4 regions of the Pseudomonas sp. HOU2 genome follow, and region 1 is predicted to be linked to each of the others. Evidence: predicted binding sites of a transcription regulator. Region 1 holds the regulator's gene; each other region holds the start of a gene.
The links. The regulator FliA, encoded in region 1, starts transcription of late flagellar genes. The targets are predictions, from matches to a motif close to CTAAAGTTTNNNNNNNNNNNGCCGNTAA.

Region 1 (4,719 bases):
ACGTTGACCAATGGGAACGCAAACGCCTGATTGCCGAGCATCACCATCAGGGTCGGCATGATCGCCAGCGTCAGCGGCACCTTGATGACGATCTTCGAGCCCTGGCCCTTGGTCGAGTAGATGTTGATCGAACCGTTGAGCTGGGAAATCTTGGTCTTCACCACGTCCATGCCGACACCGCGGCCGGACACGTCGGAGATCTCGGTCTTGGTCGAGAAACCCGGGGCGAAAATCAGGTTGTAGCACTCGGTATCGCTCAGGCGATCGGCCGCGTCCTTGTCCATCACACCGCGTTTTACCGCGATCGAACGCAGCACGTTCGGGTCCATGCCCTTGCCGTCGTCGGAGATCGACAACAGGATGTGGTCGCCTTCCTGCTCGGCGGCCAGTACCACGCGACCGCCACGGGCCTTGCCTGAAGCTTCGCGTTCTTCCGGCGACTCGATACCGTGGTCAACCGCGTTGCGCACCAAGTGGACCAGCGGGTCGGCCAGGGCCTCGACAAGGTTTTTGTCGAGGTCGGTTTCTTCACCCACCAGTTCCAGGTTGATCTCTTTCTTGAGCTGACGCGCGAGGTCGCGAACCAGACGCGGGAAGCGCCCGAAGACCTTCTTGATCGGCTGCATCCGGGTCTTCATCACTGCGGTCTGCAAGTCAGCCGTGACCACGTCGAGGTTCGACACGGCCTTGGACATGGCTTCGTCGCCGCTGTTGAGACCCAGGCGCACCAGGCGGTTACGCACCAGTACCAGTTCGCCGACCATGTTCATGATTTCGTCGAGACGCGCGGTATCGACCCGCACGGTGGTCTCGGCTTCGCTCGCCGGTTTTTCCGGTGGCGGCGCCGCGGCAGCGCGGGCAGGGGCCGGTGCAGCAGCGGCGGCCGGTTTTGGCGCTTCGGCCTTCGGCTCAGGCTTGGGTGCAGCCTTCGGCGCAGCGGCTGGAGCGGCAGCAGCCTTGGCGGCAGATGCAGCCACGGTCGATGCGGTGCCCGCAGCAGCGGCGCCAACGTCGGTGAACTTGCCTTTGCCGTGCAATTCGTCGAGCAGCGATTCGAATTCGTGATCGCTGATCAGATCGCTGCCGGCAGCGGCGGCCGCCGGTGCGGCAGGCGCAACCGGTGCCGAGGCGATCGCCGACTCCAGCGCTTCCACGGCAAAGTTGCCCTTGCCATGCAACTGATCGAGCAGTGCTTCGAATTCGTCGTCGGTGATGTCCGAGCTGTCGCCCGCCGCCGGTGCCGCCGCAGCGGCTGCCGTCGGTGCCACGGCGTCCGGCGCGAACTGGCCTTTGCCGTGCAACTGATCGAGCAAGGACTCGAATTCAGCGTCGGTGATTTCATCGCTGGCGGCCGCATCGGCAACCGGCGCAGATGCCACAGCAATCGGCGCTTCGGCTTCGGCCTTGACGGCGTTCAGCGAATCGAGCAGCTGTTCGAATTCGTTATCGGTGATGTCGCCCGAATCGCTCGAATCGCCTTCGACGACCAGCTCTTCGATCATCTCGGCCACCGGCGAAGCCGGGGCTTCGTCAGCCGATTGCGGTTCGGCCAGACGCGCCAGCGCGGCCAGCAGTTCCGGGGTAGCGGCAGTGATCGGTGCACGTTCACGGACTTCGCTGAACATGCTGTTCACCGCGTCCAGTGCTTCAAGCACCACGTCCATCAGTTCTGCATCAACGCGACGCTCACCCTTGCGCAGGATGTCGAACACGTTTTCGGCGATGTGACAGCACTCCACCAGCTCATTGAGCTGAAGGAAGCCGGCGCCCCCTTTTACAGTGTGGAAACCGCGAAAAATTGCGTTGAGCAGATCTGCGTCATCCGGGCGGCTTTCCAGCTCGACCAGTTGTTCGGACAGTTGCTCAAGAATCTCGCCGGCCTCAACCAGGAAATCCTGAAGGATCTCTTCATCGGCGCCGAAGCTCATTAATGGGGTGCTCCTACAGGTCTAAAAACCTAAAACTCAAAATCCAAGGCTGGATAACAAATCGTCCACATCGTCCTGACCGGACACAACGTCTTCTCGTTTATCGGCATGAATCTGCGGACCTTCACCCTGCGAGAGATGTTTTTGTGGATCTTTTTCTGCAAGCATCGCGGCGCGGTCGTGTTCGATGCCCGCAAAGCGGTCCACCTGACTGGCCATGAGGACGAGTTTGAGCAAATTGCTTTCGACTTCGGTGACCAGCTGGGTCACACGCTTGATCACTTGACCGGTGAGGTCCTGATAATCCTGAGCCAGCAGGATGTCGTTCAGATTGCTCGACACCGCACGGTTGTCCGTGCTGCTGCGTGACAGAAAACCGTCGACCCGGCGCGCCAGCTCGCGGAACTCTTCAGCCCCGACCTCGCGACGCATGAAGCGGCCCCAATCGGTGCTCAGCGCCTGGGCTTCTTCAGCCAGGCCATTGACCACCGGCGTGGCGCTTTCCACCAGATCCATGGTGCGGTTGGCCGCGGCTTCGGTCAGCTTGACCACATAGCCCAGGCGTTCGGTGGCGTCGGTGATTTGCGACACTTCCTCGGCCTGCGGCATGTGCGGATCGATCTGGAAATTGACGATCGCACTGTGCAGTTCGCGTGTGAGCTTGCCCACTTCCTGATACAGGCCGCGGTCACGGGTCTGATTGAGCTCATGGATCAGTTGCACAGCGTCGCCGAACCTGCCTTTTTCAAGGCTCTCGACCAGTTCGACCGCGTGTTTTTTCAGGGTCGACTCGAAATCGCCCTGTGAAGATTCGTTATGCTCCATAGCTCCCCCGCGCGTCATCAGCCGATGCGTTCGAAAATCTTCTCGATTTTGTCTTTCAACGCCTGAGCCGTGAAAGGTTTGACCACGTAGCCGTTCACACCGGCCTGAGCGGCCTCGATGATTTGCTCGCGCTTGGCTTCAGCGGTCACCATCAGCACCGGCAGATGCTTGAGTTTTTCATCGGCACGCACGTGGCGCAGCAAGTCGATACCGGTCATGCCCGGCATGTTCCAGTCCGTTACCAGAAAGTCGATGCTGCCGCTGTTGAGCACCGGAATGGCGGTCGTGCCATCGTCGGCCTCGACGGTGTTGGTGAACCCGAGATCGCGCAGCAGGTTCTTGATGATCCGCCGCATCGTTGAGAAGTCATCAACGATGAGGATTTTCATGTCTTTGTTCAATTCGACCTCCAAGCAGTCTTAAACGCGCCCAGCACCTGGACGCGCCACTTCAATCAATCGGCGCAGCACTCGAAGACTGTCTGGAGCACAACAGAGCAAGACCGGTGCCGTTCATCACCGCACCAGCCTCGTTCGCAGTGTCCCCACACTGCCTTCAGCGCGCTCGCCACTCCCCCAAACGCCCCCGCAAACGGGCCGCGCACTGGCTGTGTAACTGGCTGACCCGCGATTCACTGACGCCAAGGACTTCACCGATTTCCTTGAGGTTCAGTTCTTCGTCGTAGTACAGCGCCAACACCAGTCGCTCACGCTCCGGCAAATTGGCAATCGCGTCCGCCAGCGCCGCCTGGAAGCGTTCATCTTCCAGATCGCGTGACGGCTCAAGATGAGCACTGGCGCCATCCTCGTGCAGCCCTTCGTGTTCGCCGTCCTGCAACAGGTCGTCGAAACTGAACAGCCGGCTGCCCAGGGTGTCATTCAAAATCCCGTAGTAATCGTCGAGACTCAATTGGAGTTCGGCCGCAACCTCGTGATCTTTAGCGTCACGGCCGGTTTTAGCTTCAATTGCGCGAATTGCGTCGCTGACCATACGGGTGTTGCGGTGAACCGAGCGCGGAGCCCAGTCCCCTTTGCGTACTTCGTCGAGCATCGCGCCGCGGATCCGGATGCCCGCGTACGTTTCGAAACTGGCGCCTTTGCTGGCGTCGTATTTGGTCGAGACTTCGAGCAGGCCGATCATCCCGGCCTGAATCAGGTCTTCAACCTGCACACTCGCCGGCAAGCGCGCCAGCAGGTGATAGGCAATGCGCTTGACCAGTGGCGCGTAACGCTCGATCAACTCGTATTGCGCGTCACGTGCCGACTTCTTGTAGTAGTTCATACCGCTCGCGGTCATAACACAGGCCCTGCCGTTTGCTGCACGAGGCGCTCGACGAAAAACTCCAGGTGACCGCGCGGGTTGGCAGGCAGCGGCCAGGTATCGACCTTCTGCGCGATCGCCTTGAATGCCAGCGCGCACTTGGAACGCGGAAAGGCTTCATAGACCGCTCGCTGCTTCTGCACGGCCTTGCGCACGCTTTCGTCGTACGGCACGGCGCCGACGTATTGTAAGGCGACGTCGAGGAAGCGATCCGTGACCTTGGTCAACTTGGCGAACAGATTGCGCCCTTCCTGCGGGCTCTGCGCCATGTTGGCGAGGACGCGGAAGCGGTTCATGCCGTAGTCACGGTTGAGCAGTTTGATCAGCGCGTAGGCGTCGGTGATCGAGGTCGGCTCGTCGCAGACCACCAGCAACACTTCCTGGGCGGCGCGGACAAAACTGACTACCGAGTCACCAATACCCGCAGCGGTGTCGATCACCAGCACATCGAGGTTGTCGCCGATGTCGCTGAAGGCCTGAATCAGACCGGCATGTTGCGCCGGGCTCAGGTGCACCATGCTTTGGGTGCCGGAGGCGGCCGGCACGATGCGGATCCCGCCGGGCCCCTGCAACAGCACGTCGCGCAGCTCGCAGCGGCCTTCGATCACATCGGCCAGAGTACGTTTGGGGGTCAGCCCCAGCAGAA
Region 2 (4,719 bases), 1.2 Mb from region 1:
GACGCATGCCGCTGGCGATCAGCGCATCACGGGCCGCGACGGTCAGGCTCATGGCATTGGTGAAGCGGCTCGGTTCGGCCAGCAGTTCGGCGCATTGCCGGCGCCATTGAGTCAGGTCCTCGGCATTCGGCGCCGCCGCCGGCAGCATCCCGGCCGGCAAGCGATGGGTGCCCCACGGCCATAATAATGAAACGGCCGGGTGCCACAGATCGGGCATGGCATGCTGGCGCGCACTGTTGGCGGCTTGCTGGTGCAACTGCTGCTGCACTTCGTCCATCGAGATTTGCAGATAAAGGCTGGTCAGGTACTGCCAGCGCTCGCTGTGCGGACTGTCCCAGGCCTGTTGTGCTGACAGTGCCAGGCCGTTGGCCAGCAACACGGTGTTGGCTGGCTGGTTGAGCCAGCGGCGCAGGGTCGGATCGTCGTCGAGGCGATTCTGCTGGCGCAGCGGATGTTCACTGTCGCGGGCGATGCGCAGTACTTTCACCAGTTCGCGCTGTTCGCTGAGCAGCAGCTTATAGCCTTGCTGCACCCAGATCGGCAGGTGCCAGACCTGCACCAGCGCCTCGGCGATCCTCAGCAGGCGTACGCCAAACAGTTGCTTCTCGACCGTGCGCGCCGATTCGCCCTTGTGGATAACCCGCAGCTCCCACTCTTCGAGCAATTCGGGAAACGTCAGCGCCAGCGGCCACAGCGGCGAGAGAAACAGCAGGCTGCCCCAGTGAATGTCCTGCCACAGCCGCGCCAGGCGACTGGCGAAAAAACCGTTGGCCTGTTGCGTCGCGTGCTGGCTGATCATTTGCAGTTGGCGCAGCGCCTTGGGGATCTGCATCTGCGGTTCGACGGGCAGACGCGCGAGCAATTCTTCAGTCCGTGCCAGGCCCAGACGGTTGATCGCGACTTCAAGGTTTTCTGCCGGCGCGGTCATCGTGCCGAGGGTGTGACGATTGGCCTCACGGATGATGCTCAAGGCCAGCGCCGGGCTGTCCTGCATCAGGTCGGCGATGTCGCGCAGCGAGCTGCGGTTGTCACGGATGGCCCGGCACACCTTGTCGTGCGCCTCTTGCGGCACGGGCAGGCGCACGCCATCGAGCAGTTTGACCCAGCCCTCGAGCGTAGTCGGTTTTGCGTGTGGGACGTTCGTTTCATTAGCCATGTCTGGACGAGATCTTCACTGACTGTAGACGCGCCCGGCATGGGCTAAATTGGCTTTTCGCCTGAACTGGCTATAGTCTGGCGCAGTTTTGCCGATAAGTAGAAGAAGAGATTTTTTAACTTCCGAATATGACCTTGAACCCGACTTAAATAAGTACTTTCTACCTATGGCTAAAATTATCGGCATCATCGTCGTATTCGCGAGCGTGCTCGGCGGATACGTGCTCTCCCACGGCAAAATTGCCGCCCTGATCCAGCCCTTCGAGGTGATGATCATCGGTGGTGCGGCCCTCGGTGCATTCCTGCAGGCCAACCCCGGTTACATGACGATGCACGTGCTCAAGAAATCCCTGAGCATGTTCAGTTCGCGCTTCAGCCACACGTTCTATCTGGAAGTGCTCGGCCTGATCTACGAGATCCTTAACAAGAGCCGCCGCGAAGGCATGATGGCCATCGAAGGCGACATCGAAGACGCTGCCGCGAGCCCGATTTTCGCCAAGTATCCGGCGGTACTCAAAGACGAGCGCATGACCGCGTTCATCTGCGATTACCTGCGCATCATGTCCTCCGGCAACATGGCTCCGCATGAGCTGGAAGGCCTGTTCGACATGGAACTCTACAGCCTCAAGGAAGACCTCGAGCACCCGTCCCATGCGGTGAACGGCATCGCCGACGCCATGCCCGGTTTCGGTATCGTCGCGGCGGTACTGGGTATCGTGGTGACCATGGCATCGCTGGGTGAAGGCGATCAGAAATCCATCGGTCTGCACGTGGGTGCGGCACTGGTCGGTACCTTCTTCGGTATTCTCGCGGCCTACGGTTTCTTCGGGCCGCTGGCACATTCCCTGGCCCACGATGCCAAGGAAGAACTGAACGTCTACGAAGCCATCAAGGCCTCGCTGGTGGCTTCGGCTTCCGGCATGCCTCCATCGCTGGCGGTGGAATTCGGGCGCAAGGTGCTGTACCCGGCGCACCGTCCAAGCTTTGCCGAGCTGGAACAAGCCGTTCGCGGTCGCTAAGCCATGGAAAATAATCAGCCGATAATCATCAAGCGCGTCAAGCGCATAGCCGGTGGGCATCACGGCGGGGCGTGGAAAATCGCCTTCGCCGACTTCGCCACGGCGATGATGGCGTTCTTCCTGGTGTTGTGGCTGCTGTCCACTGCAACGCCTGAGCAGAAGATCGCTATCGCCGGTTACTTCAAGGATCCGGTCGGCTTCTCCGAAAGCGGTACGCCGTACATCATCGATCTGGGCGGCACACCGACCCTGGCACCGGAAAATACCCTCAACCCTGAGGTGAAATCCCAGCCGCAACCGGACAAGGTCACGGTCGACACCGAACAGGTCGAAGGCATGGCCGAGCAGGTCGAGAAAGAACGCCTGGAGCTGTTGCTGCAAGAACTGCAGAACAAGGTCGACGAGAACCCGCAGCTGCAGAAGTTCAAGGATCAGATCCTGTTCGAGATCACCCCGAACGGCTTGCGCATCCAGATCATGGACGCCGAAAACCGGCCGATGTTCGACTCCGGTTCCGCACGTCTGAAACCGTACTTCGAAGACATCCTGCTGGCCATGGCCGACACCATCAAAGCGGTGCCGAACAAGATCAGCATCAGCGGCCATACCGACGCCAAGCCGTACACCGGCACCGGCGATTTCGGCAACTGGGAGCTCTCGGCCAACCGTGCCAACGCCGCGCGGCGTGCGCTGGTGGCGGGCAGCTATCCCGATGGGCAAGTGGCGCGGGTGGTGGGTTATGCCTCGTCGGCACTGTTCGACAAGGAAAACCCTTTCAACCCGGTCAACCGCCGCATCGACATCGTGGTCCTGACCAAAAAGGCCCAGGCCGCCATCGAAGGCTCGCAAGGTGCCGATGCGGCCAAGCCTGCCGCCGAAGGTCAGAACGGCGCCGCTCCGGCGACGCCGGTCGATCCGAACGCGCTGCCGGCGGATCAGCAACCGGTGCCGGCCCATGAGTTGCGCGAACGTTTGAACCTGTTCGACGACGCCGCACCGAAACCGGCCGCGCCGGGGGCTGCGGCGCCAGCGCCAACAGCTCCGCCCGCCGCTGCACCGGCCCCCGCGCCGAAGCAGTGACCAACAAAAAAGCCGACGGTGATGTCGGCTTTTTTGTGGCTGTCGATTGGCCTCAGAAACCGCGCCGAATCCGGTTTTTCAGTTGTTCGTGGAAAAGATCGGCGTTGCGCTTATAGGTACCGCTGAAGGATTCGTTACTCGAATCCAGCGCTATCGAGCGCTTGCTCGAGACCTCTTCGCGATAGGCATCGATGAAGAAATTCAGATCACTGGCCGTGCTCAATTTCGGCCACTTGTCCAGATACTCCGGCAGCTTTGCCGGCCCGGTGCGGAACGAGCAGATCCGTCGGTTGCTGATGGTCGCTTCGCCGATTTCGAACGGCACCCACCACGACAACGCGGTTTTCTCCGAAACCACCGCGAGCAGGTGCGTGCATTCGGTGATGTTGCGGGTGATCACCCCGGTGATGTCGTCGGTGGTCTGCGATTCCGGGTCGAGCACATCGAGGTAAGTCTTGATGTTGGCCTGCATCAATTGGGCATTGATCGCCATGGCTTGCGGGCGATCTATATGGCGGTAGCTGATGAATACGGGCATCAGAAGTGTCCTTTGAGGGCGAGTTCACGGTAATAGGCGCCGAGCGCCGTAAGGCGGCAGCCAGTGGAATGAATGGCTGCGTAATACATGTGTTCGGCATCGACCGGTTCGATCAGGCTGTGGCGATTGCACTTTTGCAGCTGGGCGAAGACCTCGCCGTGTTCCGGGTCGAACGTCGCTTCGGTGGGTTCGTAGCTGGGGGCGAGGCGGAACGTCGATTCGGCTTCGGCGAACCATTCCGGCAGTTTGCGCAGGATCTCCTTGGGGATCAGCGGCGAAACTTCGCGCAGGGAGATGAACTGCGAGACGTTGGTCTTGAACACCGGGCGCTGCTCCCAGGCGTCGAGCGCATTGTCGACGAAGGAATACAGGCTGCCCGGAGTGATCTTGCCGAGAATGTTCGCCGCACCGCCGTGCAGGGCCTGCAACAGCAAACCGGTGAACACGCCGTGGTGCGCACCTTCCAGGGCCGGCTCTTCCTTTTTGCAAGCGGTCAGGATGGTCATGCCTTCGCCGACCACGCTGCTTTCGCTGCGCAAGGCGCGCACTTCGCCGGCCGCGCCGCTCTGGCAGCAGTCGAGGATGATCACTTTGTTTTTGATTTTCGTGGCTTTGGCGGCCCAGTTGAGGATGTCGCTGATGCGGATGCCGTCCTTGGCGCTGCGATAGTCCTGCGGCAGGAGCATGCCTTCATCGTTGTCGCTGTCGAAGCCGCCGTGCCCGGCGAAGTACAGCAGCGCGACGTTGCAGTCGCCGGAGAACAGCTCGCGGATCTGGTCTTCGAGCTTGCCTCGGCCGAGGTCCTCCTCAGCCGAGGTCAGCACCAAGTTCTTGAAGTTGGGATCACCGTTGGCGTCGGTCTTCAACACGGACGCCATGGCCATGGCGTCGTTGCAGCAACCGCTCAAGGGCGAAACGTGCGCGTAG
Region 3 (4,719 bases), 1.4 Mb from region 1:
CAGGCTTTGGGACAGCCGATTGGTGCGCTGGAAGTCGGCAAGCGGGCGGACTGGATTGTGCTCGATGGCAATGATCCGTATCTGGCCACCGCCAGTGGCGACGGGATTCTGAATCGCTGGTTGTTCGCCGGTGGCGATCGTCAGGTGCGCGATGTGCTGGTCAACGGCCAGTGGGTGGTGCGCGATGGGCGGCATGCGGGCGAAGAGCAAAGCGCTCGGGCGTTCACCCAGGTTCTGCGCGACCTGCTGGGCTAAGAAAAGCAAAAGATCGCAGCCTGCGGCAGCTCCTACATGGAAATGTGAGGGTTCCTGTAGGAGCTGCCGAAGGCTGCGATCTTTTCGCTGTTAATTCGAAGTCTTCGCCATCTGCCGATCCGACGCCCGCCAGATCAACCGGGTAGTATCGTAACCCTGCTGACGCGCCTTGCTCAGCAACTCCTCGCGCACTACGCCATTGACCGTCGGCGTGCGCGACAGCAACCACATGTACTTGCGGCTCGGGTCGCCGACGATGGCGGTCTTGTAGTCGTCGCTGACGTACAACACCCAGTATTCGCCTTTCGCCACACCCGGAATCAAGCGCGAGAACCAGGTATCGAACTCGACCCACAACTTGTCGGTCTTGCCCGGCACCTGTGGATAAGCCGTGCCCTTGACCTCTTCCCACTGCCAGTCCGCAGTCAGGCAGCGATTGAGCACATCGACGTTACCATCGGACTTGAGCGAGTAATGCGCTTCGGACTGCGCGCAGTTGCGCTGGAAGTACATCGGTAGGCGCGCCAGTTCGTACCAGGTGCCCTGATACCGCTTGAGGTTGACGCTGTGGACTGTCTTGGGCGCCAGCGGATCTTCACCATGCGTGGCACAGCCAGCCAGTACCAGGCCGGCAAAAAGAACAAACAATAACCGCTTCATTATTTTTCTCCCGTGGGCGCTTGGCCCCGGTTTACTTCAGGCCTTGGCCGGAAAACATCAACACTTTGTCACCGGCGTACTGCACGCTGATAAAGCTTTTCTGGTCGCCCCAGGTGCAACTGGACATGCCGAGCGCGCCCGAGCAGTCGGTGGGTTTGCCGAGCAGCGTCTCCACTTCGGCCTTGGCCATGCCGGCCGAAAGCTTGGAATAGTTTTCCTGATTGACCTTGCTGCACGCGGTCAGCAGCACGCAAAAAGTCAGAAGGGCGATAGATCGCAGCGACATGAAGTAACTCCTGGAACGAGGGGGGATGGCATGGTGCCAACCAGAAGCTTAGAAGAGAAAACCCTCATCTGGTTCCGTGCAACGAGGGCTATTTATTTGCCCGCTCGTCTGGCTTTTACCTTTAAATCAGACACTTTGCAGGGCCTTTGAGCATTTCGTCGCATTTCCCGAAAGACGCCTAATCTTTGGCGCGCGGCGGTCGAAATAAGAGCAGCGCAAAGCCCCCAAGTGTGGCAAATTGCCGCCCTTTCTCGACCAGCCCCTTCGCGGTAGTTCATTCGATGACCAGAAACATGAAATTCAGCCACAAGATCTTGTTGGCTGCCGCCCTCGTGGTGGCCGTTGCGTTCGCCTGTTTCATTTTGTTCAACGACTATCGACAGCGCGAAGCCCTGAGCAGCAGCACCGAAGCGTCGATGCAGGAACTGGGCAGCCTGACCACCAGCAACATCCAGACCTGGCTGGAAAGCCGTATCCAGTTGCTGCAATCGTTGTCGCAACAGGTCGCCGCCGACGGCAGCGCCCCGGCCAGCCTGAAACGCATCATCGACCTGCCCGCCTACACCGGTAATTTCCAGCTCAGCTACTTCGGCGGCGCTGACGGCGTGATGTTCTCGGTGCCCGCCGGCAACCGCGCGCCGGACTACGACCCGCGCGCCCGTGGCTGGTACAAGGCCGCCAACAGCGCCCAGCAGACCATCGTCACCGAACCCTACATCGCCGCATCGTCGGGCAAACTGGTGATCACCGTCGCCACCCCGGTGCAGCGCCAGGGCCAGATGATCGGTGTGGCCGGTGCCGACATCGATCTGACCAGCGTCAGCGCGATCATCAACTCGCTCAACTTTGGCGGCCACGGCCATGCGTTCATTGTCAGCGCCGACGGCAAGATCCTGATTCACCCGGACAGCAAACTGGTGCTCAAAACCCTCGCCGAGGCCTACCCGAACGGCGCACCGAAAGTCAGTCCGGGCCTGAAAGAAGTCGAGTTCGACGGCAAGACTCAGCTGATCTCCTTCACCCGCGTCAACGGCGTGCCTTCGGCTGACTGGTACGTGGCGCTGGTGCTGGACAAAGACACAGCGTTCTCGATGCTCAGCGAGTTCCGCACCTCGGCGCTGATCGCCATGGTGATCGCGGTGGTGATCATCATCGCCCTGCTCGGCATGTTGATTCGCGTGCTGATGCAACCGCTGCTGACCATGGGCCGCGCCATGCATGACATCGCCGAAGGTGAAGGCGACCTGACCAAACGTCTGGTGATCCACGGCCACGATGAGTTCGGCGCACTGGGCCTGTCGTTCAACCGCTTCGTCGAGCGTATTCACACCTCGATCCGTGAAGTGTCCTCGGCCACCGGCCAGGTCAACGAAGTCGCCCTGCGCGTGGTCGCGGCGTCGAACTCGTCGATGTACAACTCCGACCAGCAGGCCAGCCGCACCAACAGCGTGGCCGCCGCGATCAACCAGCTCGGCGCCGCCGCCCAGGAAATCGCCCAGAACGCCGCCCTCGCCTCGCAGCACTCCAGCGATGCGCGCAGCCTGGCGGTCGATGGTCAGCAGGTTGTGGATAAAACCATCCACGCCATGCAGCAGCTGTCGGCAAAGATCAGCGACTCCTGCGGCAACATCGAAACCCTCAACAGCAACACGGTGAACATCGGGCAGATTCTGGAAGTGATCACCAGCATCTCGCAGCAGACCAATTTGCTGGCGCTCAACGCTGCGATCGAAGCCGCCCGCGCCGGTGAGGCTGGCCGTGGTTTCGCCGTGGTCGCTGACGAAGTGCGCAACCTCGCCCACCGCACCCAGGACTCGGCGCAGCAAGTGCAAAAGATGATCGAAGAACTGCAAGTCGGCGCGCGTCAGGCCGTGAGCATCATGACCGAGAGCCAGCGCGAGAGCGAAAGCAGCGTCGGCATCGCCAACCAGGCCGGCGAACGTCTGGGCAGCGTGACCCAGCGCATCGGCGAGATCGACGGGATGAACCAGTCGGTGGCTACCGCGACCGAGGAGCAGACCGCGGTGGTCGAGTCGATCAACGTCGACATCAACGAGATCAACACGCTGAACCAGGAAGGTGTGGAGAACCTGCAGGCGACCTTGCGCGCTTGTTCGGATCTGGAGCAGCAGGCGGCGCGCTTGAAGCAACTGGTGGGTAGCTTCCGGATCTAAGATCAAGAGCCACCCCTCACCCCAGCCCTCTCCCCCAAGGGGGCGAGGGGGGAAGGGAGTAGATCTTCAAGCTTTTCAAACCTGAGTTCGACTGGATGCTTCAGGTCGATGTATAGCGACAGACCACCTCGGTCAGTCCCCTCTCCCTCCGGGAGAGGGTTAGGGTGAGGGCTGGTTGTTGAGGTTGCCGAGAATCGTCCTAAAAACGCGAACCCGGCTCTTTCAAAAACGCCAACTCCTCAGCTGTCGACTCCCTCCCCAACACCGCATTGCGATGCGGAAACCGTCCAAACCGCGCAATCACTTTCCGATGCCGCTCGGCATAGTCCAGATTGTCGGCAAACACCGCCCGCTCGCTTTCCGGCTGCTCAGCCAGCAGATCGATAAAGCGCGAAACGGCTTCGTTCTGCACCGCGAGGTTTTCGCAGTGTTCGAACACCAGATAAATGAATACCCGCTGAATCGGCTTCAGTTGCCGATCGAAGTCCGCGGCAATGCCCTGCGCGACAAGTTTCTGCGCACGAAGATCGCCAGAGAATGCTTTGGGTGTATCGCGAAAGATCATGCGCGGCAGTTGATCGAGCAGCAGCACCACGGCCAGCCAACCTTCCGGACGTTGCGTCCAATCGGTCAATTCGCCAGCGAGGGCCTGATCGACAAAGACCCCGAAACGCTCACGCGCTTCGAGGTCTTGGCTGTCACGCTTGCCGAACCACAACTTGCCCTTGTCAGCCGATATCTCATCCGGTGATTCGGCGTGTCCGAACCACCAATCGAGCAACGGCTGCCAAGGCGCGGTCATGGTTTATTCCTTGTGGTAGGCCGTAGCGCGGGCGACTTCTTCTTTCGAACCAAGGAACACCGCTACGCGCTGGTGCAGGCCTTCCGGCTGAATGTCGAGGATGCGCTGGTGACCGTCGGTTGACGCGCCGCCGGCCTGTTCCACCAGGAACGACATCGGGTTGGCTTCGTACATCAGACGCAGTTTGCCGGGCTTGGATGGCTCACGGCTGTCGCGTGGGTACATGAACAGTCCGCCACGGGTCAGGATGCGGTGTACGTCGGCCACCATCGCCGCGACCCAGCGCATGTTGTAGTTCTTCTTCAGCGGGCCTTCTTCGCCGGCCAGCAGTTCGCTGACGTAGCGTTGTACCGGGGCTTCCCAGTGGCGCTGGTTGGACATGTTGATCGCGAATTCCTGGGTGGTTTCAGGAATGGTGATGTCTTCGTGGGTCAGCACGAAGCTGCCCATTTCGCGGTCCAGGGTGAAGCCTTTGACCCCGTCGCCCAGGGTCAGTACCAGCATGGTCTGCGGGCCGTAGATCGCGTAACCGGCAGCCACCT
Region 4 (4,719 bases), 2.7 Mb from region 1:
TGCTGCGCTCGATGATCGACATGCCGTCCTTGGCCGACTGGTCGGCACCCTTGGCGGCGTTGGCCGCGTTCGACGCGCTGTTGGCGACGTCGTGGGCGGTGGCGCTCATTTCGTTGGACGCGGTGGCGACCTGATCGATTTCGCGGAACTGCACCTGCATGCCTTCGCTGGTCTGGCGGGCGATTTCCGAAGACTGATCGGCGGTGCCGCGCGCTTCGGTGATGCTCTGCTTGATCTGGGCGATGGTCGGTTGCAGCTTGTCGAGGAAGCGGTTGAACCAGTTCACCAGTTCGCCCAGTTCATCTTTCTTGCTGTAGTTCAAGCGCTGGGTCAGATCGCCTTCACCGCTGGCGATGTTCTTCAGCATCTCGGCGACATTGTTGATCGGGCGGGTGACACCGGAGGCGGTCAGCCAGATCAGCAGCAAGCCAATCAAACCGGCAACTGCAGCCACCGCCAAGGCGGTGAGCACACCGGTTTCCTGCGCATCGTCGAGCACCGCTTGCAGCTTGACCGAGTCGGCCAGCAGCACCTGTTTCGGCAGGTCGATGACCACGCCCCAGGCCCGCGAATTGCCAATCGGATCGACCGGATACACCGCGCGAATCAGGTCGCCCTGTTCGAGAATCTTCGGCGTGCCGCTGCTGACCAGTTGCAGCAGATCCTTGCCGTCGTCGCCGAGGGTATCGCTGATCTTTTTGCCGACCCTGGTCGCGTCGGAACTGTCGGCAGCGAGCACGCCGCTGCCGGAGACGATCAGCATGTGCCCGGCGTTGTTGAACAGGTTGCGCTGCGACTCCACGGCCGCCGCTTGCAGGGCATCGAGCGCGATGTCGACCCCGACCACACCGATGGCCTTGCCATCGACGATCAGCGGCACGGAAATGGTGGTCATCAACATTTCCTTGTTACCCACGGTGTCGGCATACGGATCGAGCAGGCAAGTACGCTTGTTGTCGCGAGGGCAGGTGTACCAGCTGTTGTAAGGCGTGCCGCTGACGCTGAGGGTGGTCTTGGTCATATCTTCTTCGACCATGATCGTGTTCAGCGCCGAACCGGCGGCACGGCTCCAGTAAGTCGCAAAGCGCCCGGCTTCGTTGGATTGACGCGCGGCATCGTTGACGAACTCGCTGTCCTTGCCGTCAAGGCCGTTGGGTTCGAAGGCGAGCCAGATGCCGAGCACCTTGTCGTTGCGCTCGAACGCGGTTTTCAGGCTCTGGTTCAACTCTTCACGCAGGGCACCGGCGTCCAGCGAACGCTTGGCGGCCAGTGCGCGCATGTCCTTGATCTGATCGGCCAGCGCGGTGATCACCGTCAGGCTTTCGCCAAAGGTCTTCTGCACCCGCACTGCTTGCTCGGCGGCTTTGGCCTGCAACAGGTTCTGCACACTGGCAGTGAGCAGTTGGTTGCTGGAGTTGCTGACCAGTTCGTCGTTCTGGTTGGTCTGGTAAATGTTCATGCCGACGATCAGCGCGACCACACCGAGCAGGCACAGGCCGGAGAGCAGGACGATTTTCAGGCGAATGGAGAGAGAGTCGAACATGGGGCGATCTCGTGAATGAATGAGCAGGTGGCCACGGGATGAACTACCCGGTTCGCCAAATCCATTCAGCGCCATGCATTGCTCATCGGCGCGCGGCGACAGCGCATGAGGCGCTTGCCGACGAACGGTCGACGCTAAACGTTTGCGCAGGGGAATGTGCTGAAAAGGCGATTAATTACAGGGAAGTTTCAGCCTGATGAACACCGAAGAGATGATGAGGCTGTTGTGGCGAGGGAGCTTGCTCCCGCTGGAGTGCGCAGCGCTCCCCTGCATTCTTGCCGACTCAACGTATGCGGTAATTTTGCGACGGCTTCGCCGCCGAGCGGGAGCAAGCTCCCTCGCCACAGGGGGATCTGTGAGTCAGGAGGAGGCGATGGTTTCCGGACGCGACCAGATCCACAGATTGCCCAGACTCATCCCGGCAATCGCCAGATACACCGGCCAGCCGTGATCGAGCATCACCAGCATCAGCGTCGCGCACAGCAGCATGCTGACGGTGGCGCTGACCTTGGCCTTGCGCGCGATGATCTTGCCGTTGCGCCAGTTGCTCAGGATCGGCCCGAACAGTCGATGATTTTCCAGCCAGGCGCTCAGGCGCGGCGAGCTGCGGGTCGCGGCCCAGGCGGCGAGCAGGATGAACTCGGTGGTCGGCAGGCCGGGCACGACAATGGCGATCAGGCCAATGCCGAGGCTGACATAGGCCAGCAGGCCGAACAGCAGGCGGGCGAGTTTAGAGGAGGCGGGTTGCGGCATGGGCTCGGCGGTTGCTTCTGAAGCGGGACGGGAATCTTACAGGCTTACACAGTTCCCCTGTAGGAGCTGCCGCAGGCTGCGATCTTTTGATGTTGTTTTCAAGATCAACAGATCGCAGCCTGCGGCAGCTCCTACAAGGGGATTTGTGTGGGGTCAGGCCGGTTCGGCTTCGATGGCGTAAGCCTGTTCCAGCAGCACGGTGAAGCGGTTGAATGCGTCGATTGCGCCTTGTTCCACTTCAGCTTCTTCCTCGGCAGTGAACTGCAGCGAATCAAGGGTGCGCACGAAGCTTTTCCAGCCTTCGGCACGGCCACCTTCAGGCTCGCCCAGGTGACGCGCACCGAAGGTCTCGCTCAGCTCCAGCGCCACCGCGCGTTTGATCAGGAATGCCGCGCCCAGCTTCGAACCTTCGGAAACGAAAATCCAGCCGAGGGCGCGGGCCTTGCTTGGGTTTTTCAGCGCGCCGGCCACGGGTGCCGGGATGTCGGTGTGCAGATCCGCCAGATCGGCCTTGGCCGCTTCAGCGCGGCAACGGGCCGGCAGATCCGGGACGATGGCGGTCAGTTCGGGGTTGTTGTAGAGGTCAACCAGCTCCGACTGGAACAGGTACTGCGCGACCACGAAACGGGCGAAGTTGGCGCGGGTCTCGAACGGCGCGTGAGCCTTGACCAGCGCATCGAGTTTGCTGTGCGGCTCGTGGGTGATCTGGTTCAGGCGTTGTGAACGCAGGGCTTTTTCCGAAGTGGTCATGGGAGGTCCTTGATAAAAGAGGCGCTTGCTAACGAGACGAACGGGCAGCTGCCAAACCGTAAAAAAAACCCTGCGACGCGCAGATCAATGCGCGCCGCAGGGCCGTGCGGATCAGATGTCCCAGACCAGGTTGATCGCGAAGTTGCGGCCCGGTTGGGTCAGGCGGTCGAGGTTGGCCGGGCTGATGACCGAAGCCTCGCCCACACCGTCGTAACCGCGTACGTCATCCCACAGCCAGTATTTCTTGTCGGTCAGGTTATAAATGCCGCCGCTGACGGTGACGTCATCGGTAACCTTGTAATAACCGGCCAGGTCGAGAATGCCGAAGCCTGGCGATTTGAACTGGCTGCTGACGCCGTCCGGCGACTTGAATTGCGTGTCGTCGACGCGATCCTTCTTCTTCACCACGGTCCAGCTCAGCAGGCCACCGTAGTTGTCCTGGTCGTAACCCAGGCCGAACACGCCGGTCAGCGGGTTGACGCTGTTGAGCGGCTCGCCGGTGTCGTTGTTGCGACCGTAGGCGTAAGCGATCGAGCCTTGGGTGTAGAGGCCTTGCGGCGCGCCGAACGCATCGAGGTTCAGACGACCTTTGACTTCGGCGCCCTTGATGGTCGCGTGCTTGATGTTGCTCGACTGGAAGGTCAGCTCGTCATAGCCGGGAGTAACGGCGTCTTCGTTGATGAAATCGCGGTACTTGTTATAGAACACCGCCACATCGAACGAGCCTTGCTCGAAGTTGCCGCGCAGACCGGTTTCATAGCTTTTGCTTTTCTCCGGTTCGAGGTTCGGGTTCGGCGCCACGTTGTAGCCGGTGGTGCTGTTTTCGAAGCGGCCGTACAGCGCTTTGGCGGTTGGCGTGCGGAAACCTTCGGCGTACTGGCCGTACCAGGTGTAGTTATCGGTCAGGGCGTAGGTCAGGCCGAATTTGGGCGAGACTTTGTGCCAGGTCTTGTTCTCGTCGCTGACCGTGCCGTTGCCATCGGCGGCCACGGTGTTGAGGAATTCCTGGGTGATGTGCGGCTTGAGCTGGGTGTAGTCGTAGCGCAGGCCCGGGAGGAAGGTCCACTTGTTCCAGCTGATCTGATCCTGGGCGAACAGGCTGTAGGTGTTGATGGTCGGGTCCGGGAAGTCGCTGGATTTTTTCAGCACGTCTGCCGCGCTGGTGGCGCCGATGGCGGTGCAGCCACGGCCGACTGCCAGGCACTTGCCGTCGCCGCTGCGCGAGCCGGTGACCTTCTGCTGCTTGATCGTGGTGCCGTAGGTCAGCACGTGATCGGTGTCACCGATGGCGAAGGCCTTGTCCAGTTGCGCATCGAATACCCACTGTTTTTCCTCGTAGATTGTGTCGCGAGTGCGCAGCACTTTACGGGTCATCGGGTAGTAGAACTCCTCGGTGCTCTGGTCAGTCTTGGCGACCTGATGGTTGAGGCTCCACTTCACGTTATCCGCCAGCAGGCTGTCGAGGGCAAAGCTATGCTCCAGGCCGAAACGCTCGCGGGTGATGGTGTCATTGCCGGTGCGCCACTGGTACATGCCGCCGGGCAGCATGCTGTTGGGGATGGTCGGCGCGCCATTGAAGTACGGGCCGCCGTAGGCGCTTTTCTGATCGGTGTCGCGATCGTCCTTGTACTTTTCGTAGGTCAGGCCGAGACGCGAATCTTCGTTGTAGTTCC

Region 2: a site for FliA is predicted at 1,227-1,254, ahead of motA (flagellar motor stator protein MotA). Genes of this name have one in related genera too.
Region 3: a site for FliA is predicted at 1,380-1,407, ahead of ABV589_RS16940 (methyl-accepting chemotaxis protein). Genes of this name have one in related genera too.
Region 4: a site for FliA is predicted at 1,626-1,653, ahead of ABV589_RS08055 (methyl-accepting chemotaxis protein). Genes of this name have one in related genera too.

What each region holds. Positions count from the first base shown of each region.
Region 1 is NZ_CP160398.1:5,086,544-5,091,262, reverse strand. It holds gene ABV589_RS23055 (chemotaxis protein CheA) at 1-1,928, opposite strand, end outside; gene ABV589_RS23050 (protein phosphatase CheZ) at 1,965-2,753, opposite strand; gene ABV589_RS23045 (chemotaxis response regulator CheY) at 2,771-3,142, opposite strand; gene fliA (RNA polymerase sigma factor FliA) at 3,309-4,049, opposite strand; gene fleN (flagellar synthesis regulator FleN) at 4,046-4,719, opposite strand, start outside.
Region 2 is NZ_CP160398.1:3,925,018-3,929,736, forward strand. It holds gene ABV589_RS17715 (HDOD domain-containing protein) at 1-1,156, opposite strand, end outside; gene motA (flagellar motor stator protein MotA) at 1,323-2,174, shown strand; gene motB (flagellar motor protein MotB) at 2,178-3,254, shown strand; gene ABV589_RS17730 (toll/interleukin-1 receptor domain-containing protein) at 3,307-3,792, opposite strand; gene ABV589_RS17735 (caspase family protein) at 3,792-4,719, opposite strand, start outside.
Region 3 is NZ_CP160398.1:3,733,802-3,738,520, reverse strand. It holds gene ABV589_RS16955 (formimidoylglutamate deiminase) at 1-255, shown strand, start outside; gene ABV589_RS16950 (lipocalin family protein) at 346-915, opposite strand; gene ABV589_RS16945 (hypothetical protein) at 947-1,201, opposite strand; gene ABV589_RS16940 (methyl-accepting chemotaxis protein) at 1,483-3,375, shown strand; gene ABV589_RS16935 (DUF924 family protein) at 3,575-4,177, opposite strand; gene ABV589_RS16930 (class 1 fructose-bisphosphatase) at 4,181-4,719, opposite strand, start outside.
Region 4 is NZ_CP160398.1:1,782,847-1,787,565, reverse strand. It holds gene ABV589_RS08055 (methyl-accepting chemotaxis protein) at 1-1,543, opposite strand, end outside; gene ABV589_RS08050 (YbaN family protein) at 1,904-2,296, opposite strand; gene ABV589_RS08045 (biliverdin-producing heme oxygenase) at 2,450-3,046, opposite strand; gene ABV589_RS08040 (TonB-dependent receptor) at 3,158-4,719, opposite strand, start outside.